DNA from 3 places in the Streptomyces sp. NPDC002104 genome. Region 3 is predicted to be linked to each of the others. Evidence: predicted binding sites of a transcription regulator. Region 3 holds the regulator's gene; each other region holds the start of a gene.

Region 1 (7,891 bases), on a different contig from region 3:
TCGCGTACCGGGCGCAAGTACGGGCCCCAGTGACCGGTCGGGGGCCGGGCCCCTTGGTGACCTGCGAGTAAACGCGGCATATGGGTGAAATCTCCCTAGACTGGATGTGTCCCATCCAGCGCGGGAGGCGACGCGATGACATTCGTACAAGTGATTGATTACGAGACCAAGCGCTTCGACGAGATGAACAGTCTCATCGACCGCTATGCCGAGCAGACCGCCGGCAGGCGCACGGTCACCCACACGCTCATCGGCCGGGACCGCGACTCCGGGACCCACTACGTGGACCTCGTCGAATTCCCCTCGTACGAAGAGGCCATGAGGAACTCTCAGCTCCCGGAGACCGACCGGATGTTCCAGGAGATGGTGGCGCTCTGCGACGGCATGCCGAAGTTCATGAACCTCGACGTGGTCCGCGACGAGTACCTCAACAAGCTCGTCGTGAACCGCTTCATGGAGGAGGTCGTGGGCAAGGGCAACTTCGACGCCGTCGAGGAGTGCATCGCCGCCGACTACGTCACCCACGACATCATGGAGAGCGCCGGCGAGGGCGGCGGCCGCGAAGGCATCCGCAAGACCGTCGGCATGTGGCGCGACGCCTTCGACATGACCATGGAAATGACGCGGCAGATCGCCGAAGGCGACTGCGTCACCACCCTGTGGGACTGGAAGGGCACGCACAAGGGCGAGTTCATGGGGGTCGCGCCGACCGGCAAGGAATGCACGATGTCGGGCTGCACGACCTGCCGGATCGAGAACGGCCAGATCGCCGAGGACTGGTGGTACTACGACGCCCCGGGCCTGATGCGTCAGATGGGCATGATGCCCGGATAGCGCACGGCGGCCCGACGACGGACGGGAAAGCCCCGGTCACCACCGCTTGGCAGCGGTGACCGGGGCTTTGCCGTGCTGACTGACGAGGTCAGTGGCTGTGGCCGTGGCCGTGACCGGCGTCGGCCTCTTCCTCGGCCGGCTTCTCGACGACCAGGGTCTCGGTCGTGAGCAGCAGCGACGCGATGGAAGCGGCGTTCTCCAGGGCGGAGCGGGTGACCTTGACCGGGTCGATGACGCCGGCCTTGACCAGGTCGCCGTACTCGCCGGTGGCGGCGTTGAAGCCCTGGCCCTTCTCGAGCTCGGCGACCTTCGCGGTGATCACGTAGCCCTCGAGGCCGGCGTTCTCCGCGATCCAGCGCAGCGGCTCGACGGCGGCGCGGCGCACGACCGAGACACCGGTGGCCTCGTCGCCCGACAGGCCGAGGTTGCCTTCCAGCACCTTCACGGCGTGGACGAGGGCGGAGCCACCGCCGGAGACGATGCCCTCCTCGACCGCGGCGCGGGTCGCCGAGATGGCGTCCTCGAGACGGTGCTTCTTCTCCTTGAGCTCCACCTCGGTGGCGGCGCCGACCTTGATGACGCAGACGCCGCCGGCGAGCTTCGCCAGGCGCTCCTGCAGCTTCTCGCGGTCCCAGTCCGAGTCGGTGGACTCGATCTCGGCCTTGATCTGGTTGACGCGGCCGAGGACCTCGTCGGAGGAGCCGCCACCGTCGACGATGGTGGTGCTGTCCTTGGAGATCGTGACGCGGCGGGCGGAGCCCAGTACGTCCAGACCGGCCTGGTCGAGCTTGAGGCCGACCTCTTCGGCGATGACGGTGGCACCGGTGAGGGTGGCCATGTCCTGGAGCATCGCCTTGCGGCGGTCACCGAAGCCGGGCGCCTTCACGGCGACGGCGTTGAAGGTGCCACGGATCTTGTTGACGACGAGGGTGGAGAGCGCCTCGCCCTCGACGTCCTCGGCGATGATCAGCAGCGGCTTGGAGGCGCCGGCCTGGATGACCTTCTCCAGCAGCGGCAGGAGGTCCTGGATGGAGGAGATCTTGCCCTGGTTGATCAGGATGTACGGGTCATCGAGGATGGCCTCCATACGCTCCTGGTCGGAGACCATGTACGGGGACAGGTAGCCCTTGTCGAAGGCCATGCCCTCGGTGAACTCCAGCTCCAGGCCGAAGGCGTTGGACTCCTCGACGGTGATGACACCGTCCTTGCCGACCTTGTCCATCGCCTCGGCGATGAGGTCGCCGACCTGCTGGTCCTGCGCGGAGAGCGCGGCCACGGCGGCGATGTCGGACTTGTCCTCGATCGGGCGGGCGGTCGCGAGGAGCTCCTCGGACACGGCCTTGACCGCGGCGTCGATGCCCTTCTTCAGGGCGGCCGGGGAAGCACCCGCGGCGACGTTGCGCAGACCCTCGCGGACCAGCGCCTGCGCCAGGACGGTGGCGGTGGTGGTGCCGTCACCCGCGACGTCGTTGGTCTTGGTCGCGACCTCCTTGACGAGCTGCGCGCCAAGGTTCTCGTACGGGTCGTCGAGCTCGACCTCACGCGCGATGGTGACACCGTCGTTCGTGATGGTGGGAGCGCCGAACTTCTTGTCGATGACGACGTTGCGGCCCTTGGGGCCGATCGTCACCTTGACGGTGTCGGCAAGCTTGTTGACGCCACGCTCAAGGGCGCGACGGGCGTCCTCGTCAAACTTGAGAATCTTCGGCATGGGAGCGGTTCAGCCCTCTCGTTGCTATCCCCGGCCGCTCACCGCGACCGCCTGTCTAGAACGAACTACGCCCCTCGCCGCCCGGCATCAGCAGGGGTGACCAGGGGCGCAGCTCAAAGCAAAACTGGAGAAGTGATTACTTCTCGACGATCGCGAGCACGTCGCGGGCCGAGAGGACGAGGTACTCCTCGCCGTTGTACTTCACTTCGGTGCCGCCGTACTTGGAGTACAGGACGACGTCGCCGACGGTGACGTCCAGCGGGAGACGCTGGCCGTCCTCGAAGCGACCCGGGCCCACCGCGAGGACGACGCCCTCCTGGGGCTTCTCCTTCGCGGTGTCCGGGATGACCAGGCCAGAGGCCGTGGTCTGCTCGGCGTCGAGCGGCTGGACCACAATGCGGTCCTCGAGCGGCTTGATGGCAACCTTGGAGCTGGTGGTCGTCACGATCCGACCTCCCCCTTCGGAGATCCGGGGTTAACTGTCTGAGGTGGCGACCAGGTCGATCCGTCGTCGCGGGTGCCGGATCTGCCTGTCGCTGTGTTGGCACTCACCAGGGGCGAGTGCCAGACGCGAGACTATTCCGGGGATTAGCACTCGGTCAAGCGGAGTGCCAGAACGCGCCGCTGGTTTCGCAGCCGGAGCCGCCTGCGGGGGCCCCCGAATCCCTGCGCCTCAAGCGCCGGCGGGGCTTCCGGCCCCGGCCGGGGCCTGGCCTTTTCAGCCGTCCGGCGCGTGAGGCGTGGGGTCTGGGGCGGAGCCCCAGGGGGGGTCCGGGCGCAGCCCGGCACCCCCCCCAGCCCCGCCGGCGTATGAGGCGCGGGTCCGGGCAGCGCCCGGGGAACGGTGGAAGGGCGGGTAGGGGAACTCCGCCCCGCAGGGCCGCCCAGCCGCACGCGGTCGGCGGGCCCCGCGCCGGGACTGCGGTGGCGAACACCCCGACCGGTCACCGCCGGACGGAGTCCGGCGCAGCGACGCGAAGCCGGTGAGGCCCCAGGGGCCGCACCGCGCGAGCGGCGCGTCAAAAAGGAGATCCGCCCGGTATGTGAGGCTTGGGGCATGCGGATTCTGGTCGTCGAAGACGAAGTCAGCCTCGCCGATTCACTGCGGCGCGGCCTCTCCGCCGACGGCCACTGGGTCGACCTCGCCCACGACGGCCACCGCGGCCTGGACCTGGCCCTCACCGGAGGCCCGTACGACGTGGTCCTCCTCGACCTGATGCTCCCCGGCCTCTCGGGCTACGAGATCTGCACCCGGATGCGCTCCCACGGCGTCACCACCCCCGTGCTGATGCTGACCGCCAAGGACGGCGAGTACGACGAGGCCGAGGGGCTGGACTCGGGTGCGGACGACTACCTGACGAAGCCGTTCTCCTTCGTCGTCCTCGCCGCCCGCCTCCGCGCGCTCACCCGCCGCGCCACCGCCACCGCCGCCACCGCCCGGACGGGCGGCGTGCTGCAGGCCGGCGATCTCGTGCTCGACGCCCAGGGCCGCCGCTGCCGCCGGGGCACGCACGAGATCGAGCTGACCTCCCGTGAGCTCGGCGTCCTGGGCTGCCTGATGGAGCAGCCGGGCCGGGCCGTCGCCAAGCAGGACATCCTCGACGAGGTCTGGGACACCCCGCACGGCATCGACCCGAACATCGTCGAGGTCTACGTCTCCTCGCTCCGCCGGAAGATCGACGCCCCCTTCGGGCGCCGCTCGATCCTCACCGTGCACGGCACCGGGTACCGGATGGCCCCCGACGGTGGCTGAGCCCGCACCCCGTCGGATCCGCCGCCTCGGCAGTCTCCGGGCCCGCGCCGCCGCGGCCGCCGCCCTCGCGATGGCCGCCGTGCTGGCCGCCGGCGGGCTGTGGCTGTACACCCTGCTGCGCGCCAACCTCATCGAGAACACCACCGGCCGCACCGAGCTCGCCGCCCGCAAGGTGGCCGCCCAGTACGACACCGGGAGCCTCCCGGCCGGGGCGCGGCTGCCCGCGCCCGAGGGCGGGGTCGACCTGGTCCTCGTACGGAACGCGGCCGGGACCGTCGTGGCCACGACCGGGGACCTGAAGGACACCCCGGAGCTCACGGAGCTGAGCCCCGCGGCCGGCCGGGACATGCGCTCGGCCGTGCTGCCGCCCGCACGCCCCGGCGCGCAGCGGCGCGTGGTGGTCGCCGTGGACGCCCCCGGCCCGCCGGGGGCGCACGACCCGCACACCGTCTACGCCGCGACCGTGCTCGGCGACGTCGACGACGCCAACCGGGCCGTCGCGCTCGGCCTGCTCGCCGGCGCGCCCCCGCTGATCGCCTTCTCGGCGGCCCTCGCCTGGTGGGTGACGGGCCACGCGCTGCGCCCGGTCACCGCGATCCGCACCGGGCTGGCGGCGGTCACCGGGAGCGAGCTGGACCGGCGGGTCCCGGACCCGGGCGGCGCCGACGAGATCGCGCAGCTGGCCCGGACCGTCAACGACACCCTGGACCGGCTGGAGCGCAGCGACGCCCGGCAGCGGCAGTTCACCGCCGACGCCTCGCACGAGCTGCGCAACCCCCTCGCGGCCGTCCGGTCCCGGCTGGAGGTGGCGCTGCGGGACCCCGACCGGGAGTCGGTGGCGGCCGCGCTGGCCGACACCGAGCGGCTGCAGGGCATCGCGGCCGATCTGCTCCTGCTGGCCCGCCTCGACGGCGGGCCCGCGCCGCGCACCGAGCCGGTGGACCTCGCGCTGCTGGCCGCCGAGGACGCGGCGCGGCGCCCCGGGCCCCGGGTTCCGCTCCGGCTGGACGCGCGGGCTCCCGTACCGGCCTCGGGGGATCCGGCGCGGCTGGAGCGGGCGCTGGCGAACCTGGTGGACAACGCCCTGCGGTACGCCCGTACCGGGGTCGTGGTGCGGGCCTTCGCCGAGGACGGCTGGGCGCTGCTGGAGGTCACGGACGACGGGCCGGGCATCCCGGAGGCGGACCGGGACCGGGTCTTCGAGCGGTTCGTACGGCTGGACGCGGACCGGGGCCGGGCCAGCGGCGGCACCGGTCTGGGGCTGGCCATCGCGCGGGAGATCGCCCGGGCGCACGGCGGCGGGGTGCGCGCGCTCCCGGCGCCCGCCGGGGGCGCCCGGCTGGTGCTGCGCGTGCCGGGGCGCCCGCGTTCCTGAAGGCGGTTTCAGGACCCTCAGACTTCTTTCAGCACCGCTCCCCCAGCATCGACAGGCATGAGCGCCCACCGCAGGAAGCCGCGGAAACGACAGCCGCCGATGCCCGTGTCCCGCCGCCGCAGGCTCACCCGCACCCTGCTGGCGTCCGGCTGCGCCCTGCTGGTGCTCGCCGGGGCGGGCGCCTGGTACCTGTACGACGACCTCGCCTCCAGCATCGGCAGCTCCAAGGCCCTGGACGGGGCCGAGAAGTCGGAGCACGGCGATGTGAACATCCTGCTGATGGGTCTGGACAGCCGCCGGGACCAGGACGGCCGGGACCTCCCCCCGGAGGTGCTCGACAAGCTGCACGCGGGCGCGAGCTCCGAGGTCGGCGGCTACAACACCAACACCCTGATCCTGCTGCACGTCCCCGGCGACGGGGGCAGGGCGAAGGCCTTCTCTGTGCCGCGCGACGACTTCGTCGAGCTGCGCGGGGTGCCCGGTTTCACCGGCAAGGCCAAGATCAAGGAGGCGTACGGGCGGGCGAAGGCCGCGACCGAGGACCGGCTCACCGCCCAGGGGGTCAAGGACCGGGGACGGCTGGAGCGCGAGGGGCGCGAGGCGGGCCGCACGGCGGAGATCGACACGGTGCGCACCTTCCTGGGCGTGCCGGTCGACCACTTCGCCGAGCTGAACCTGGCCGGTTTCTACCACCTGGCCGACGCCCTGGGCGGTGTACCGGTGTGCCTGAGGAAGCCGGCGAAGGACGGCTACTCGGGGGCCGACTTCCCGGCGGGGCGCCAGACGTTGGACGGGCAGCAGTCGCTGGCCTTCGTACGGCAGCGGCACGGGCTGGACGGGGGCGACCTGGACCGGACGAGGCGGCAGCAGGCGTTCCTGGCGGGGGCCACCCACAAGCTGAACCAGGCCGGGACCTTCACCGATCCGGTGAAGCTGCTGAAGCTGATCGACTCGGCGAAGCAGGACGTGGTGACCGACCGGGGATGGGACCTGCTGTCGTTCGTGAAGCAGGCGAAGAACCTGTCCGGGGGCAACGTGGAGTTTGTGACCCTTCCCATCGAAGGCTTCGGCCGGAACCATGGCGCCGAGATAAACGTCGTAGACGATATGAAGATAAAGCGGTTCATAGCCGAGCGGATCGGGCCCGGGGCCACTGCGAGCCCGAGCGCGCCTGGCACCGCTCCCTCCTCACCGGGCACGCCCGCCGCACCGCGGAGCTCCGCGGGCTCCGCACCGGCCCCCGCCCCCTCACCGTCCCGGAGCGGCAGCGGAACCCCCGCCATCGACGGCGGCGGCGTCCCGTGCGTGGACTGAAGCCCCTGACCACGGCGGGTGCGCGCCGCCGTACGGAAGCACTGCTGCTGCTCCTGGTCCTCGCGGTGACCATTTCCGGCCACATCGCCGCCGGCCTCGCGATGAACGACGAGCTGCCGGCCGGCCTCACCGGCTTCGTGATCAGCCTGACGCTGCTCGCCCTGGTGGGGCACCTGGCCATCCGCCGGTTCGCGGCGTACGCGGATCCGCTGATCTTCCCGCTGGCCCTGCTGCTGACCGGGCTGGGGCTGGTGCTGCTGCACCGCCTCGACCAGGGATACCTGGAGCGGTACAACTCCCCGGCGACGGCTCCCGGCCAGCTGATGTGGACGGTGGTCGGCGTCGCGGCCTGCATCGCGGTGCTGGCGTTCCTGCGCGACCACCGGCTGCTGCAGCGGTTCATCTACATCACGATGGCCGTGGCGCTGGTGGCGCTGATCGCGCCGGCGTTCTTCGGCGCGGACACCTACGGGGCGAAGCGCTGGATCAAGTTCGGCGGGCTCTCGGTGCAGCCCGGCGAGTTCGTGAAGATCATGATCGCGGTGTTCTTCGCGGGCTATCTGGTGATCCACCGCGACGCCCTCGCCCTGTCGGGCCGCAAGTTCCTCGGCATGCGGCTGCCGCCGATGCGCCAGCTCGGCCCCCTCATCACGGTGTGGATCATCTCGCTGCTCGTGCTGGTCTTCGAGCGCGACCTCGGCACCTCGCTGCTCTTCTTCGGCGTCTTCGTGGTCATGCTCTACGTGGCCACGGAACGCACGAGCTGGATCGTCTGCGGGCTGGTCCTCGCCTCGGCGGGCGCCTTCGTCGTGGGCACCACGGAGCCGCACGTGAAGGCACGCGTGGCCTCCTGGCTGAACCCGCTGTCGTACTACTGGAAGGACCGGCCGCCGGGCGTGGTCTC
Region 2 (7,891 bases), on a different contig from region 3:
TCCCCGCCCAGCGGCATCGACCGGGCCCACTGCAACGGCGGACGCCGGCTCTCCCGCGTCGGGTACGGGGCCCGGTACACGTCCAGGTCCCGCGGATCCATCGGGCGCACGCCACTGCCCGACAGCCCCTCGACGAACCCGTTCGCGTCGAGGAGCATGGCCTCCCCGACCCCCGGGGTCTTGATCGCCCGGAACAACTCGCGGCCGCCCTCGGGGAACTCCTCCCAGCTCATCGCCTTGACGATGGTCTCGGTGAACGCGATCCCGCGCACCCGCTCCGGATACCGGGCGGCCCGGTCGAAGGCGAGCGCACCGCCCCAGTCGTGCCCGACGAGCACCGCGTCGTCCAGGCCGAGCGCGTCGAACCAGGCGTCGAGATACCGGGCGTGATCGTCGAAGGTGTAGCCGACGGCGGGCTTCCCCGACTCCCCCATCCCGATCAGATCGGGGGCGAGCAACCGGGCCGGCGCGCCACCGAGAGCGGACAGAACCTCCCTCCACAGATGGGAGGAGGTCGGGTTGCCATGCAGGAACACCACCGGCACACCGGCCCGCGCACCGGCCTCCCGGTAATGGATCGTCGAGTCGAGTACGGGCTGTACGGGCATGGGTGGGACTCCTCCGGGAGGCGGGGGCGGTCGGTCCGTCAGCCGAAGGCCGGTGCCGTGCGGGCCGCCCAGGCGGTGAAGGGGCGCGGGGGGCGGCCGAGGATCTCCTCGACGGCCGGGCTGACGGTCCGTTCGGCCTCGACCGGGGCGCCCAGGATGGCGAGGGTGCCTGTCACCGCCGGTTCCGGCATGAAGGTCAGCATCTGCGCCCGCGCCTCCTCGGGGCTCTGCTCCACGAACCGCACCGGCTCCCCGATCGCCGCGGCGATCGCCCCGGCCCGCTCGCGCGGGGTGACCAGGGCCGGGCCGGTCAGGTCATACGTGCGGCCCGCGTGCCCGGAGCCCCGCAGGACGACCGCCGCGACCTCGGCCACGTCGGCCGGGTCGACCGTCGGCAGCCCGACGTCCCCGAAGGGCGCGGCCGCCGTGCGGTGCGTACGGATCGACTCGGCCCAGGCGAACGCGTTGGAGTCGAGCCCGCCCGAGCGCAGCACCGTCCACTCCAGGCCCGACCGGCGCACGGCCTCCTCGAAGGCGGCCGGATGCCCGTACTGCTCGGGCCGGGTCCCGACCCCCTGCGAGGACAGCAGCACGACCCTGCGCACGCCGGCCTCCGCGGCCAGATCGAGGACCGCCCGCGGATCCTCGCCGGCGACCAGCAGGAACAGGGCCCCGCCCGCCGCCCCGGCGAGCGCGGGCCGCAGGCTCCCCGGCTCGCCGAGGTCGGCCCGGTGGTGCCGGACCCCCTCGGGCAGAGCGGCCTCCGGCGCCCGGCGGGAGACGGCGGTGACCTGTTCCCCCGCCCCCGCGAGGATCCGTACCAGCTCGCTGCCGACGTTTCCGGTCGCACCCGTGATGACGAACATGAGGACTCCCACCCGTGAAATGACGCGAAGTGAGTTAGTCGACTGACTCACTCACGGGACGACCATAGCCCGCCCGGGCGGCGCCCGTCTACACTTAGTCAGGTGACTTACTCAGATGGTGCCGAAGCGGCCCGGGAACCCGTTCCAGCCCGACCCCGGGCCAAGCGCGGCGGCAAGCGCGAACGCCTCGCCGCGGCCGCGGCGCAGGTCCTGCACGAGCAGGGCATGGAGAAGACGACGATCGCCGACATCGCGCGCGCGGCCGACGTCCCGCTCGGCAACGTCTACTACTACTTCAAGACCAAGGACCAGCTCGTCGAAGCGGCCATCGACGCCCACGCGCAGCACCTGGCCGGCCTGATCGCCGCCCTGGACGCACTGCCCACCCCCCAGGACCGGCTGAAGGCCCTCGTCTCCGGCTGGGTCGAACAGCGCGACCTCACCGCCCGCTACGGCTGCCCCACCGGCTCGCTCGCCTCCGAGCTCGACAAGCGCGACGACGGCCTCGACCGGACGCTCGCCGACGTCATGCGGGTGCTGCTGGACTGGGCCGAGCGGCAGTTCCTCGCGATGGGCCGCGCCGCGGACGCGCGTGAGCTCGCGGTCGCGCTGATCGCCTCGTACCAGGGCATCTCCCTGCTCACGAACACCTTCCGCGATCCGGAGCTGATGGCCTCCGAGGGCCGGCGCCTGGAGCGCTGGATCGACTCCCTGTCCTGACGGCCGGCCGGGTGGGCCCTGCGGGGCGAAGTCCCCTACCCACCCTTCCACCGTTCCCCGGGCACTGCCCGGACCCCCAAAGACCTGGGGCTCCGCCCCAGACCCCGGTCCTCAAACGCCGGACGGCTGAAAAGACACACCCCGGCCGGTACTCAAAACCCCCGGGGCCGGAGGCTGCGGCGTGCCGGGCCGGGGACGGGGGCGGGGTGGGGTGTTGGCCGGGACGTAGAGCGTGATTTGTGGCGCAAAGGAAAGCCACAACTCTCGAAAGTAGGGGGCAGGGCGCCTAAATCATGCAGTCCAGGCCGACACCCCACCCCGCCCCCGGCACCGGCCCCCACCCGCAGCCAACCCAGAGCCCAGCGCCCCGCACTCAGCCCCGCGCCGCCGCAACGAACGCCCGGATGAGGTCCGGGGACTTCACCCCCCGCTCGCTCTCCACCCCACTGGAGACGTCCACACCCCACGCCCCCGTCACCGCAAGCGCCTCCCCCACATTGCCCGGCGTCAGCCCACCCGCCAGCAGCCACCGCCCCGCCGGGGCGGTGAACTCCGCCGAGCCCCAGTTCCACGGCTTGCCGGAGCCGGGGTCCGGGGCGTCGAGGAGCAGCAGGTCCTCCCCGTACTCCCCGCAGCGCGCCACGGGCAGCGCCGTCGCGCGCAGCAGGGTGCGGCCCTCGGCACGCAGCGCCGCGAAGTCCTCCGGGCCCTCCTCGCCATGCAGCTGCACGCCCCGTACACCGCTCTCCTCCGCGAAGCGCCGCACCTCCGCGACCGACTGCCCCCGGAACACCCCCACGGTGAGCACCCCGTCCGGCACCCCCGCGGCCAGCACCCGCGCGGTGGCCGCGTCGACCGTACGCGGGCTGCCGGGCGCGAACACGAATCCCACCGCATCGGCCCCGGCCGCCACGGCCGCCTCGACGTCCCGCGCGGTCCGCAGCCCGCAGATCTTGATGAACACGTCGCTCACGTCACTCATGACGGCAGTCAATCAGCTCAGGTGGTGACGCCGAAGGACGGCCCGCATCGCGGGCGGCTCAACCATCCGGCGCTCCCCGGCGTGTACGTCCCCGGAAGCAGGAACCGCAAACGAGGGGGGCCGGGGATGGAGACGGGGACGGGTGCCGCGGAAAGGCCGTCGCGGGAGGGGTGGCGGCGGTCCCCGGGACGGGTCGTGGCCGCGGCGGCCGCGCCGGCGCTCGCCGCCGGGCTGGCGCTCGCGGTCGGCTGGGCCGGAACGACCGGGTGGCTGGGCGACGGATGGCCGCGGAACGCGTGGGTCGCCCTCTTCGGGCTCTTCGTACCCCTGTCCGGCCTCGCCCTGCACTCCTACGCCCAGTCCGAGCGCCGGGGCTCGGCCCTCACCGTCCTGGCCGGGGTGCCCGCGGTCGTCGGCGTGTTCATCGCCCTGATGGGCGTGGACGACCTGGTACTACGGGAGCGGGGAGTCGAGGTGAGGTGCGTGGTCAGGGAGGTGACCTCCCGAGTCGAGACGGATTCCGCCTTCGCCCCCGAGGGCCAGAGCGTCACTCGCACCACCCTGTACGACCACCGGCTCGACTGCCCGCCGGGCGGTCCCGCCCTGCTGACCAGGGAACGGGAGATCGCGAAGGCCGGGGAGGAGCTGCGGCTGGTCTACGACCCGTGGGGCCGGGTGCCCTCGGAGAGGGCCACGGACCTCCATGCTTGGGGGCTGCGCTCCGCGCTCCTCGTCGCGGTCGGCTTCGCAGCCCTGCTGGGAGCACTCGACGCCCTCGGCAAGGACCACTGACCCGACGCGCCGCCGACGCGCCGCCCACACGCCCGAGGGCGGCACCCCCTCCGTCAGGAGAGGATGCCGCCCTCGGTACGTGATGCGAACGACCGATCTACCGTCGGGCCGGAGCCCGGGGTGGATCAGAAGTCCATGTCGCCGCCCGGCATGCCGCCGCCGGCAGCGGCGCCGGCCTTCTCGGGCTTGTCGGCGATGACGGCCTCGGTGGTGAGGAAGAGGGCCGCGATCGACGCCGCGTTCTGCAGCGCGGAGCGGGTGACCTTCGCCGGGTCGATGATGCCCTCGGCGATCATGTCCACGTACTCGCCGGTCGCGGCGTTCAGGCCCCAGCCGATCTGCAGGTTGCGGACCTTCTCCACGACGACGCCACCCTCGAGACCACCGTTGACGGCGATCTGCTTGAGCGGGGCCTCCAGCGCGAGCTTCACGGCGTTGGCGCCGGTCGCCTCGTCGCCGGTGAGCTCCAGCTTGTCGAAGACCGAGGAGGCCTGCAGCAGGGCCACGCCGCCACCGGCGACGATGCCCTCTTCGACGGCCGCCTTCGCGTTGCGAACGGCGTCCTCGATGCGGTGCTTGCGCTCCTTGAGCTCGACCTCGGTCGCGGCGCCGGCCTTGATGACCGCGACACCGCCGGCAAGCTTCGCCAGGCGCTCCTGCAGCTTCTCGCGGTCGTAGTCCGAGTCGGAGTTCTCGATCTCGGCGCGGATCTGGTTGACGCGACCCTGGACCTGGTCGCTGTCACCGGCACCGTCGACGATGGTGGTCTCGTCCTTGGTGATGACGACCTTGCGGGCGCGGCCGAGCAGGTCGAGACCGGCGTTCTCGAGCTTGAGGCCGACCTCCTCGGAGATGACCGTGCCGCCCGTGAGGATGGCGATGTCGCCGAGCATGGCCTTGCGACGGTCACCGAAGCCCGGAGCCTTGACGGCGACGGACTTGAAGGTGCCGCGGATCTTGTTGACGACGAGGGTGGAGAGCGCCTCGCCCTCGACGTCCTCGGCGATGATCAGCAGCGGCTTGCCGGACTGCATGACCTTCTCCAGGAGCGGCAGCAGGTCCTTGACCGAGCCGATCTTGGAGTTGACGATCAGGATGTACGGGTCGTCGAGGGACGACTCCATGCGCTCCATGTCGGTGGCGAAGTACGCCGAGATGTAGCCCTTGTCGAAGCGCATGCCCTCGGTGAGCTCGAGCTCCAGGCCGAAGGTCTGCGACTCCTCGACCGTGATGACGCCTTCCTTGCCGACCTTGTCCATGGCCTCGGCGATGAGCTCGCCGATCTGGGTGTCGGCGGCGGAGATGGAGGCCGTCGAAGCGATCTGCTCCTTGGTCTCGACGTCCTTGGCCTGCGCCAGCAGGGCGGCGGAGACGGCCTCGACGGCCTTCTCGATACCGCGCTTGAGGGCCATCGGGTTCGCACCGGCGGCCACGTTGCGCAGGCCCTCGCGGACGAGCGCCTGGGCGAGAACGGTGGCGGTGGTCGTACCGTCGCCGGCGACGTCGTCCGTCTTCTTGGCGACTTCCTTGACCAGCTCGGCGCCGATCTTCTCGTACGGGTCCTCGAGCTCGATCTCCTTGGCGATGGAGACACCATCGTTGGTGATCGTGGGGGCGCCCCACTTCTTCTCAAGGACGACGTTGCGACCCTTGGGGCCAAGGGTGACCTTGACGGCGTCGGCGAGCTGGTTCATGCCTCGCTCGAGACCGCGCCGGGCCTCCTCGTTGAACGCAATGATCTTGGCCATCTGAAGTGGTCCTCCCGGACAGCGGTGGATTGCTCCTGGACCGCGCCCGCGCCCGCGACGGACGGCCTGCGTGCCCGGCGGTTCCTTCCCGCCGGACCCTGCGGGCCTCACCGACCCGGTCCTCGTTTAGTAGCACTCTCACCCGGAGAGTGCTAACGCCAATGATTAGCACTCGACCCCCCCGAGTGCAAGCGGCTTCGGGCAACCCGGGATGAACACCCGGACGCCGCAAGGGCCCCGGACCCGCCACGCACGAGGGGCCCGCATCCGTGTCCAGGATGTGGGCCCCTCGTACATATGCCGTTGTGCCGTCGTGCGCGGCCGCTGTGCGTGACCGCGTACGTGTCGGTGGTCGATCGCGGTCGGACTAGCCGGCGGCGAGCTTGACCATGTCCGCCTGCGGACCCTTCTGGCCCTGCGAGATCTCGAACTCGACCCGCTGACCCTCTTCAAGGGTGCGGTACCCGTCCATCTGGATGGCGCTGTAGTGGACGAACACATCCGCACCACCGTCGACCGCGATGAAGCCGTAGCCCTTCTCCGCGTTGAACCACTTGACGGTGCCCTGAGCCATGCCTAACTCCCCTATTACTGGCCCTTGCGCAGGACCGCACTTCGCGGTCCCGGGTCAGAACTTGCGCCGGAACGCCTCGACCGGGGCTGAATGTATCCGCACCGCTGCTGTCTGCAACAGGTCATTCCGACGAGAATTCTGGACACAGCAAAAGATTGAAATAGGGTGAAAACCCGGAATATTCCAGGGCAACTCGGGCCGGACAAACCACGCCAAGGACCCATAGCGCACTTGCATGTTGACTCAATGTCAACCCTCACGCGACCCGCTCATATGCGGCGGGCAAGAACAGCGGAGGGGACTTCCCCAACTCTACCGCGCCCAACCAAGCAGAATTGCCCCCTCCGTTTCTTAACGGAGGGGGCAATTCTGTTTCTGCGCGGACCCGCGCGGTGGTTCAGCAGCCGCCGGCCACGGCGGGGATGATCGAGATCCCGGCGCCGTCCGGGGTGGACGTCTGCAGCCCGCCCTCGAAACGCACGTCGTCGTCGTTGACGTAGACGTTGACGAAGCGGCGCAGCTTGCCCTGGTCGTCCAGGACGCGCGCGGCGATGCCGGGGTGGCTGGTCTCCAGGGACTGGATGACCTCTTCGAGGGTCGCGCCCTCGGCGGAGACCTCGGCCTGGCCGCCGGTGTAGGTGCGCAGGATGGTGGGGATGCGGACGTTGACGCTCATGGCGCTACTGCCTTTCCGGGTGTGCAGGGAGGGAGATCAGGCCAGATTGGCGGCGCGGAACGCGTCCAGGCTGGGGCGGATGGTGGCGGTCTGGCCACCGCCTTCGGCCACCGCCTCCAGGGTCTTGAGGCCGTCACCGGTGTTCAGGATCACGGTGGTCAGCGTGGGGTCGAGCTGCCCGTTCTCGACGAGCTTCTTCGTCACGCCGACGGTCACGCCGCCCGCGGTCTCGGCGAAGATGCCCTCGGTCTGGGCGAGGAGCTTGATGGCCTCGACGACCTGCTCGTCGTTGACGTCCTCGACGAACCCGCCGGTGCGGCGCGCGATGTCCAGGACGTACGGGCCGTCCGCCGGGTTGCCGATGGCCAGCGACTTGGCGATGGTGTTCGGCTTCTGCGGGCGGACCACCTCGTGACCGGCCTTGAAGGCGGTCGAGACGGGGGAGCAGCCCTCGGCCTGGGCGCCGAAGATCTTGTACGGCTTGTCCTCGACGAGGCCGAGCTTGATCAGCTCCTGCAGACCCTTGTCGATCTTCGTGAGCTGCGAGCCGGACGCGATCGGGATGACGATCTGGTCGGGCAGCTGCCAGCCGAGCTGCTCGCAGATCTCGTACGCCAGGGTCTTGGAGCCCTCGCCGTAGTACGGGCGCAGGTTGACGTTGACGAAGCCCCAGCCCTCGCCCAGCGGGTCGCCGATGAGCTCGGAGCAGAAGCGGTTGACGTCGTCGTAGTTGCCCTCGATGCCGACCAGGTCGCCACCGTAGACACCGGCCATGACGACCTTGCCCTGCTCCAGGTCGTGCGGGATGAACACGCAGGAGCGGAAGCCGGCGCGGGCGGCCGCGGCGCCGACGGCGCCGGCCAGGTTGCCGGTGGAGGAGCAGGAGAGGGTGGTGAAGCCGAAGGCGCGGGCGGCCTCGACGGCG
Region 3 (7,891 bases):
TCTCGCGGTAGGCCGTGGCGTACCGCAGCCGGTCGAAGAACTTCTGCCCGGAGGCCGGGTAGTGGGCGGTGACGGGGTGCGGGACCCGGTCCAGGTTGATCCGCTGGATGACCCCGGCGAGCCCGAGGCTGTGGTCACCGTGGAAGTGGGTGACGCAGATCCGGTTGATGTCGTGCGCGGCCACCCCGGCGCGGAGCATCTGGCGCTGGGTTCCCTCGCCGGGATCGAAGAGGATGCCCTCGCCGTCCCAGCGCAGCAGGTAGCCGTTGTGGTTGCGGTGGCGGGTGGGCACCTGGCTGGCGGTGCCGAGGACCACGAATTCTCGTGCGGACACGGTTTATCCCGGGGGCCATTCGAAGCCGCGGCCGCCGAGGACGTGCGCGTGCGCGTGGAAGACGACCTGACCGGCCCTGGCGCCGGTGTTGAAGACGAGCCGGTAGGCGTGGTCGGCGAGCCCCTCGTCGACCGCGACGCGGCCGGCTTCGGTCAGGACGTCGGCGGCGATCCCGGGCTCCGCGGCCGCGAGGGAGGCGGCGTCGGGGTAGTGCGCCTTCGGGATGACGAGGACGTGGGTGGGCGCCTGCGGATTGATGTCGCGGAAGGCGACGGTCGTGTCCGTCTCCCGGACGACCGTCGCGGGAATGGTCCCCGCGACGATCTTGCAGAACAGGCAGTCTGCCTGCGGTTCCCCGGCCATGTGCTGAGCCCTTCGTCGTGACGGGTGATCGGTTCCGGCATCGTATCCACCACCCGCGACCGGACCCGCCAGGGCCACCGCACCCACCAGCGGCCAGCGGGCCTGCCAGGCCCTGCGGCCGGTCAGGACCACAGGCCCGTGAGGACCACAGGCCCGTCAGGACCCCCAGCCCGTCAGGACCAGCGGGCCCGTCAGGACCAGCGCCCCGTCCGCGCCAGCAGGACCGCCGCCGCGGCCGTGCCGGCCGTGGAGGTGCGCAGCACCGACCGCCCCAGCCGGTACGGGTGCGCCCCGGCCGCGGCGAAGGCGGCCAGCTCGTCCGGGGAGACCCCGCCCTCGGGTCCGACGACCAGGACGATGGAGCCGGCGGCCGGGAGTTCCGCGGTGGCCAGTGCGCCCGAGGGCGCGTCCCGGTCCTCGTGCAGGACCACCGCGAGGTCGGCCTCCGCGAGCAGCGCCGCGACCTGCTTGGTCGACAGCGCCTCCGCGACCTCGGGGAAGCGGACCCGGCGGGACTGCTTGCCGGATTCCCGGGCGGTGGCCCGCCACTTGGCGAGGGATTTGGCGCCCCGGTCGCCGCGCCACTGGGTGATGCAGCGCGAGGCCTGCCAGGGCACGATCGCGTCGACGCCGGTCTCCGTCATGGTCTCGACGGCGACCTCGCCCCGGTCCCCCTTGGGCAGGGCCTGCACGACGGTGATCCGGACGGTGGGCTCGGGCTCCTCCATGACGGACTCCAGGTCCGTGATCACCAGGCGGTCCTTGCCCTCCGCCGCCTTGACCACGCCCTCGGTCCACCGGCCCAGGCCGTCGGTCAGGACCACGTCCTCGCCGGGGGCCAGCCGCTTCACGGACACCGCGTGGCGGCCTTCGGAACCGTCCAGGACGAACTCCGGCCCCGCGGGAACCTTTTCGACCACGAACACCGGGGCGGTCATGACGCACTCCTCATCTGCATTGCCTTCAACGCGTTCTGTGCCGCGCCGAGTTCCGCCGCGAGCACCTCCACCAGTTCCCCGGCCGGCAGGGCCCGCGCCAGCCGGTGCCCCTGGCCCGCCCACAGGGCCATGCCCTGCGGGTCCCCGGCCGCGGCGGCGGCCTTGCGCAGCGGCGCGGTCAGGTGGTGGACCTGCGGGTACGCGGCCGGGGCGTACGGGCCGTGCTCGCGCATGAACCGGTTGACCAGTCCGCGGGCCGGCCGTCCGGAGAAGGCCCGGGTCAGCTCCGTGCGGACGAACAGCGGGTCGGTCAGGGCCTTCTTGTGCAGGGGGTGCGCGCCGGACTCCGGGCAGGCCAGGAAGGCCGTGCCGAGCTGCGCGGCCTCCGCGCCCGCGGCGAGCAGGGCGGCGATCTGCGAGCCGCGCATCAGGCCGCCCGCCGCGATGATCGGGAGGGCCACGGCCTCGCGCACCTGCGCGACGAGCGCGAGCAGGCCGACCCCGGCGGTGCCGTCGCCCTGCGGGTCGTCGCGGTGGGTGCCCTGGTGGCCGCCCGCCTCCACGCCCTGGACGCAGACGGCGTCGGCGCCGGCCTCCTGGGCGGCGCGGGCCTCCTCGACGGAGGTGACGGTGGCGATCGTGTACGTACCGGCCTTGCGCAGGCGGGTGAAGGCCTCGGAGGAGGGCAGGCCGAAGGTGAAGGAGACCACGGGGACCGGGTCTTCGATGAGAATGGCCAGTTTGGCGTCGTAGCCGTCGTCGATGGTGCCGATGATGTCCTCGTCGGCGAGGGAGATCCCGTACCAGGCGGCCTCGTTGGCGAGGTGCCCGCGGTAGACCTCCAGGGCGGCCGGGTCGGCGAGGGAGGCCTGCGGCAGGAAGAGGTTGACGCCGAAGGGGCGGCGGGTGAGCGCGCGCAGCCGCTTGATCTCCTGGTACATGCCGTCGGCGGTCTTGTACCCGCCGGCGAGGAAGCCCAGCCCGCCCGCATCGCACACGGCGGCCGCGAGCGGCGGGCAGGACGCGCCGCCCGCCATGGGCGCCTGCACGATCGGGTACGCGAAGAGACCGTTCGGTGCGGAGGACATGAGCTGCATCGTGCCATGTCCCGCTCACGGGACCGAATCACGGCATTCGCCTGGCATAGTCCCCTTCACCGGGGTGCCCGAATACCGCCGCCGCCCCGCCGCCGCGCAGGCCGCGAGCCCGGTCCGGGGCATCCCCGGACCGGGCTCGCAGGTGTTCTCGTACGCTGCCCGTACGCTGCTCCGCGCGCGGCTCAGCGCCCGTTGAAGGCGTCCTTCAGGCGGCTGAACAGGCCTTGCTGACCCGGCGCGAACTGGCCCATCGGCCGCTCCTCGCCCCGCAGCTTGGCCAGCTGGCGCAGCAGGTCCTCCTGGGCCGGGTCCAGCTTGCCCGGGGTGGTGACCTCGACGTGCACGATGAGGTCGCCGCGTCCGCCGCCGCGCAGGTGGGTGACGCCGCGCCCGTGCAGCGGGATCGCCTGCCCGGATCCGGTGCCGGGCCGGATGTCGATCTCCTCCAGGCCGTCCAGCGTCTCCAGCGGGCACTTGGTGCCCAGGGCCGCCGCCGTCATGGGGATGGTGACCGTGCAGTGCAGGTCGTCCCCGCGCCGCTGGAAGGTCGGGTGCGGCAGTTCGTGGATCTCCACGTACAGGTCGCCGGCGGGGCCGCCGCCGGGGCCGACCTCGCCCTCGCCCGCGAGCTGGATCCGGGTGCCGTTCTCGACGCCGGCCGGGATCTTGACGGTGAGGCTGCGGCGGGAGCGGACCCGGCCGTCGCCCGCGCACTCGGGGCACGGGGTCGGGACCACGGTGCCGAAGCCCTGGCACTGCGGGCAGGGCCGCGAGGTCATGACCTGGCCCAGGAAGGACCGGGTGACCTGCGAGACCTCACCGCGGCCGCGGCACATGTCGCAGGTCTGCGCCGAGGTGCCGGGGGCGGCGCCTTCGCCGGAGCAGGTGGTGCAGACGACGGCCGTGTCGACCTGGATGTCCTTGGTCGTGCCGAAGGCGGCCTCGTCCAGTTCCAGGTCGAGGCGGATCATGGCGTCCTGGCCGCGGCGGGTCCGCGAGCGCGGTCCGCGCTGCGAGGACTGGCCGAAGAAGGCGTCCATGATGTCGGAGAAGTTGCCGAAGCCGCCCGCTCCGAAGCCGCCGGCCCCGCCGCCGCCCGAGGAGGACAGGGGGTCGCCGCCGAGGTCGAAGACCTGCTTCTTCTGCGGGTCCGAGAGGACCTCGTAGGCGGCGTTGATCTCCTTGAAACGCTCTTGCGTCTTGGGATCGGGGTTCACATCCGGGTGCAGCTCGCGCGCGAGCCGACGGAATGCCTTCTTGATCTCGTCCTGCGATGCGTCGCGGCGCACGCCGAGAACGGCGTAGTAGTCCGTGGCCACTTACGACTCCGCCAGGATCTGTCCGACGTAACGTGCCACTGCGCGTACCGCTCCCATCGTTCCGGGGTAGTCCATGCGGGTCGGTCCGACCACGCCGAGTTTGGCGACTGCTTCGCCGCCCGAACCGTAGCCGACCGAGACGACGGACGTGGAGTTCAGTCCCTCGTAGGCGTTCTCATGCCCGATCTTTACGGCCATTCCCGACTCACTGGCCTCGCCCAGCAGCTTGAGGAGCACGACCTGCTCCTCCAGCGCTTCGAGCACCGGCCTGATCGTCAGGGGAAAATCGTGTCCGAAGCGGGTCAGGTTGGCGGTGCCGCCGATCATCAGCCGCTCCTCCGCCTCCTCGACCAGCGTTTCGAGAAGGGTGTCGAGGACGGCCTTCACCGTCGCCCGGTCCTCGTTCTCGAAGGACTCCGGAAGGTCCTTCACCAGCGGCGGCACGTCGGTGAACCGACGGCCGACGACACGGCTGTTGAGGCGGGCCCGCAGGTCCGCGAGCGAGGCCTCCCCGAAGGGGGCCTGGCAGTCGACGAGCCGCTGCTCGACCCGGCCGGTGTCCGTGATGAGGACGAGCATCAGGCGGGCCGGGGCCAGCGAGAGCAGTTCCACGTGCCGCACGGTGGACCGGGTGAGCGAGGGGTACTGGACGACGGCGACCTGCCGGGTGAGCTGCGCGAGCAGCCGCACCGTGCGGCCGACGACGTCGTCGAGGTCGACGGCTCCGTCGAGGAAGTTCTGGATGGCCCGGCGCTCGGGCGTCGACAGCGGTTTGACCCCCGCCAGCTTGTCGACGAAGAGGCGGTAGCCCTTGTCGGTGGGGATCCGGCCAGCGCTGGTGTGGGGCTGGGCGATGTAGCCCTCGTCCTCCAGCACGGCCATGTCGTTGCGCACGGTGGCGGGCGAGACCCCGAGCCGGTGCCGCTCGGTGAGCGCCTTGGAGCCGACCGGCTCCTCCGTCCCGACGTAGTCCTGGACGATGGCGCGCAGCACTTCGAGTCTGCGTTCGCTGAGCATCGCGCGCACACCTCCATCGTTTCCGTCGTTCGCGGCTTCGGCAGGCCCTGCCTGCTGGCACTCTGAGCGTTCGAGTGCCAGAGATCCCCCGGTCAGTGTACGGCGGGGTGGTGCACCCCTAGCAAGGGCGGCCCGCCAAGGTAGCGTCGCGGCATGGACGTGCGTTGGGAAGAGGCGGGCTGGGAACGGCTCACCGAACGGTCCGGCCGCAAGCGCCTGCCGGTGTGGGATTGCACGGTGGGACTGGTGGTGGGCGAGGATTCGGCCCTTCTCATCGACCCCGGGTCCTCCCTGCGGGAGGGCGCGCTGGTGCGGGCCGAGGCGGAGCGGCTGGCGGGGCGGCGCGTGACCCATCTCGCATTCACACACGGACATTTCGACCACGTGCTGGGCGGTGCGGCGTTCGCGGGGGCGGAGGTCTACGGCCCGGTCGGCCTGGACGCCCTGCTCTCCGTGAGCCGGGACGAGCTGCGGGCCGACGCGGTCCGGCACGGTCTGCCGGAGGCCGAGGCCGCCGAGGCGGCGGATCTGCTGGTGGTCCCCCGGCACCTGGTGTCGGGCGAGTGGACGCTCGACCTGGGCGGGGTGCAGGTGCTGCTGGCGAACGTGGGCCCGGGACACACCCGGCACGATCTGGCGGCCTTCGTGCCCGGGGCGCGCGAGGTGGTCTTCTGCGGCGACCTCGTCGAGGAGTCCGGGGAGCCGCAGGCGGGCCCGGACGCCACGCCGCGGCAGTGGCCCGCCGCGCTCGACCGGCTCCTGGCCCTGGGCGGGGACGACGCTCTGTACGTGCCGGGTCACGGAGCGGTGGTCGACGCGGCCTTCGTCCGTGCCCAACGCGACACACTGGCCGCCCGCTTCGGCGTGTCGGGCCACTGAACCGGCCCGCTCTCCTACCCTCGGCCGGATGCGCGAGTACTCCCCCGACCTGACCCCGCAGTGGAAGCGCTCCAAGCCCGTCCCCGAGGTGCCGGCCGATCCGGACCTGGTGGTCGAGGTGGCGGGTACGGACTTCTGCGGCGCGGTGGTGGCCTGCGAGGCGGGCACGGTCACCCTGGAGGACCGTTTCGGCAAGCGCCGCGTCTTCCCCCTCGAACCCCGCGGCTTCCTCCTGGACGGCGCGGTGGTGACCCTGACCCGCCCGGTCCGCGCGCCGGCCGCCCCGGCCCGTACGGCCTCGGGTTCGCTCGCGGTGCCCGGGGCCCGGGCCCGGGTGGCCCGTGCGGGCCGGATCTACGTGGAGGGCCGCCACGACGCCGAACTGGTCGAACGGGTCTGGGGCGACGACCTGCGGATCGAGGGCGTCGTGGTGGAGTACCTGGAGGGCATCGACGACCTCCCGTCGGTGGTCGCGGACTTCGCCCCCGCCGCCGACGCCCGCCTCGGCATCCTGGTGGACCACCTGGTCCCGGGCTCCAAGGAGTCCCGCATCGCCGCCGCGGTGACCTCCCCGCACGTCCTGATCGTGGGCCACCCGTACGTGGACGTCTGGCAGGCGGTCAAGCCGTCGGCCCTGGGCATCCGCGCCTGGCCGGTGATCCCGCCCGGCCAGGACTGGAAGACGGGCATCTGCCGCGCCCTGGGCTGGCCGGAGAACACGGGCGCCGCCTGGCAGCACATCCTGTCCCGGGTGACCTCGTACAAGGACCTGGAGCCCACGCTCCTGGGCGCGGTGGAGCACCTGATCGACCATGTGACGGCGTAGCCAGGGTTCCGCGGCCCTGCCCCTTCAGGGCTAGTCCACCAGGTCGCGGACCACCGCGTCGGCCAGGAGGCGTCCACGGAGGGTCAGGACGGCCCGTCCGGCCGCGTACGGGCCCGCTTCGAGGAGGCCGTCGGCCAGGGCCCGCCCGGCCGCGGCAAGGCCCGCAGGCGCCAGCAGGGACAGCGGCGCCCCGTCCACGAGCCGGAGCTCCAGCAGGATCCGCTCCACCCGCCGGTCCTCCTCCGAGAGGAGTTCCCTTCCCGCCCCCGGCGACCGCCCCTCCGCCAGCGCCGCCGCATACGCGCCGGGATGCTTCACGTTCCACCAGCGCACGCCGCCCACGTGCGAGTGCGCCCCGGGCCCGGCCCCCCACCAGTCGGCCCCGCGCCAGTACAGCTCGTTGTGCAGGCACCGCCCGGCCTCGGAGGTGGCCCAGTTCGAGACCTCGTACCAGGAGTACCCCGCCTCCGCCATGACCGCGTCGAGGATCAGGTACCGGTCCGCGTGGACGTCGTCGTCCGTCATGGGGACCTCGCCCCGCCGGATGCGCCGCGCGAGCTGCGTGCCCTCCTCCACGATCAGCGCGTAGGCGCTGATGTGATCGGGCCCGGCCCCCAGCGCCGCCGTCAGCGAGGCCCGCCAGTCCTCGTCGGACTCCCCCGGCGTGCCGTAGATCAGGTCCAGGTTCACGTGCTCGAAGCCCGCCGCCCGCGCCTCCGCGACGCAGGCCTCCGGCCGCCCGGGGGTGTGCGTGCGGTCGAGCACCTTCAGGACGTGCTGCTTGGCGCTCTGCATGCCGAAGGAGATCCGGTTGTAGCCGCCCGCGCGCAGTTCCGCCAGGTACTCCGGGTTCACCGACTCCGGGTTCGCCTCGGTGGTGACCTCGGCGTCCTCGGCCAGCCCGAACTCCTCGCGGATCGCCGCGAGCATCCGTACGAGATCGCCGGCGGGCAGCAGCGTGGGCGTACCGCCGCCCACGAACACGGTCCGTACGGCCCTGGGGTCGTCGCCGAGCACCTTGCGCGCGAGCCGGACCTCGTCGATCAGGGTGTCGGCGTAGTTCTCCCGGGAGGCGAGCACGCCGCCGGTGCCCCGCAGCTCGGTGGCCGTGTAGGTGT

Evidence for each region. The regulator HrcA, encoded in region 3, represses chaperone genes, less so after heat shock. The targets are predictions, from matches to a motif close to TTNGCACTCNGNNNNNCNGAGTGCNAA.
Region 1: a site for HrcA is predicted at 3,134-3,160, ahead of groES (co-chaperone GroES). Genes of this name have one in related genera too.
Region 2: a site for HrcA is predicted at 5,882-5,908, ahead of groL (chaperonin GroEL). Genes of this name have one in related genera too.

Annotation. Positions count from the first base shown of each region.
Region 1 is NZ_JBSFDF010000037.1:47,229-55,119, forward strand. Features, by position in the region: gene ACWCP2_RS26895 (SDR family NAD(P)-dependent oxidoreductase) at 1-33, shown strand, start outside; gene ACWCP2_RS26900 (ester cyclase) at 136-834, shown strand; gene groL (chaperonin GroEL) at 923-2,545, opposite strand; gene groES (co-chaperone GroES) at 2,682-2,990, opposite strand; gene ACWCP2_RS26915 (response regulator transcription factor) at 3,603-4,298, shown strand; gene ACWCP2_RS26920 (sensor histidine kinase) at 4,291-5,673, shown strand; gene ACWCP2_RS26925 (LCP family protein) at 5,731-6,987, shown strand; gene ACWCP2_RS26930 (FtsW/RodA/SpoVE family cell cycle protein) at 6,975-7,891, shown strand, end outside.
Region 2 is NZ_JBSFDF010000019.1:111,359-119,249, reverse strand. Features, by position in the region: gene ACWCP2_RS18590 (haloalkane dehalogenase) at 1-608, opposite strand, end outside; gene ACWCP2_RS18585 (SDR family oxidoreductase) at 647-1,474, opposite strand; gene ACWCP2_RS18580 (TetR/AcrR family transcriptional regulator) at 1,577-2,194, shown strand; gene ACWCP2_RS18575 (phosphoribosylanthranilate isomerase) at 2,568-3,176, opposite strand; gene ACWCP2_RS18570 (hypothetical protein) at 3,372-3,968, shown strand; gene groL (chaperonin GroEL) at 4,094-5,716, opposite strand; gene ACWCP2_RS18560 (cold-shock protein) at 6,084-6,290, opposite strand; gene ACWCP2_RS18555 (MoaD/ThiS family protein) at 6,688-6,966, opposite strand; gene thrC (threonine synthase) at 7,003-7,891, opposite strand, start outside.
Region 3 is NZ_JBSFDF010000040.1:29,973-37,863, reverse strand. Features, by position in the region: gene ACWCP2_RS27845 (ribonuclease Z) at 1-334, opposite strand, end outside; gene ACWCP2_RS27840 (histidine triad nucleotide-binding protein) at 338-697, opposite strand; gene ACWCP2_RS27835 (16S rRNA (uracil(1498)-N(3))-methyltransferase) at 889-1,635, opposite strand; gene ACWCP2_RS27830 (nitronate monooxygenase) at 1,632-2,723, opposite strand; gene dnaJ (molecular chaperone DnaJ) at 2,915-4,051, opposite strand; gene hrcA (heat-inducible transcriptional repressor HrcA) at 4,052-5,068, opposite strand; gene ACWCP2_RS27815 (MBL fold metallo-hydrolase) at 5,222-5,947, shown strand; gene ACWCP2_RS27810 (DUF3097 domain-containing protein) at 5,976-6,773, shown strand; gene hemW (radical SAM family heme chaperone HemW) at 6,804-7,891, opposite strand, start outside.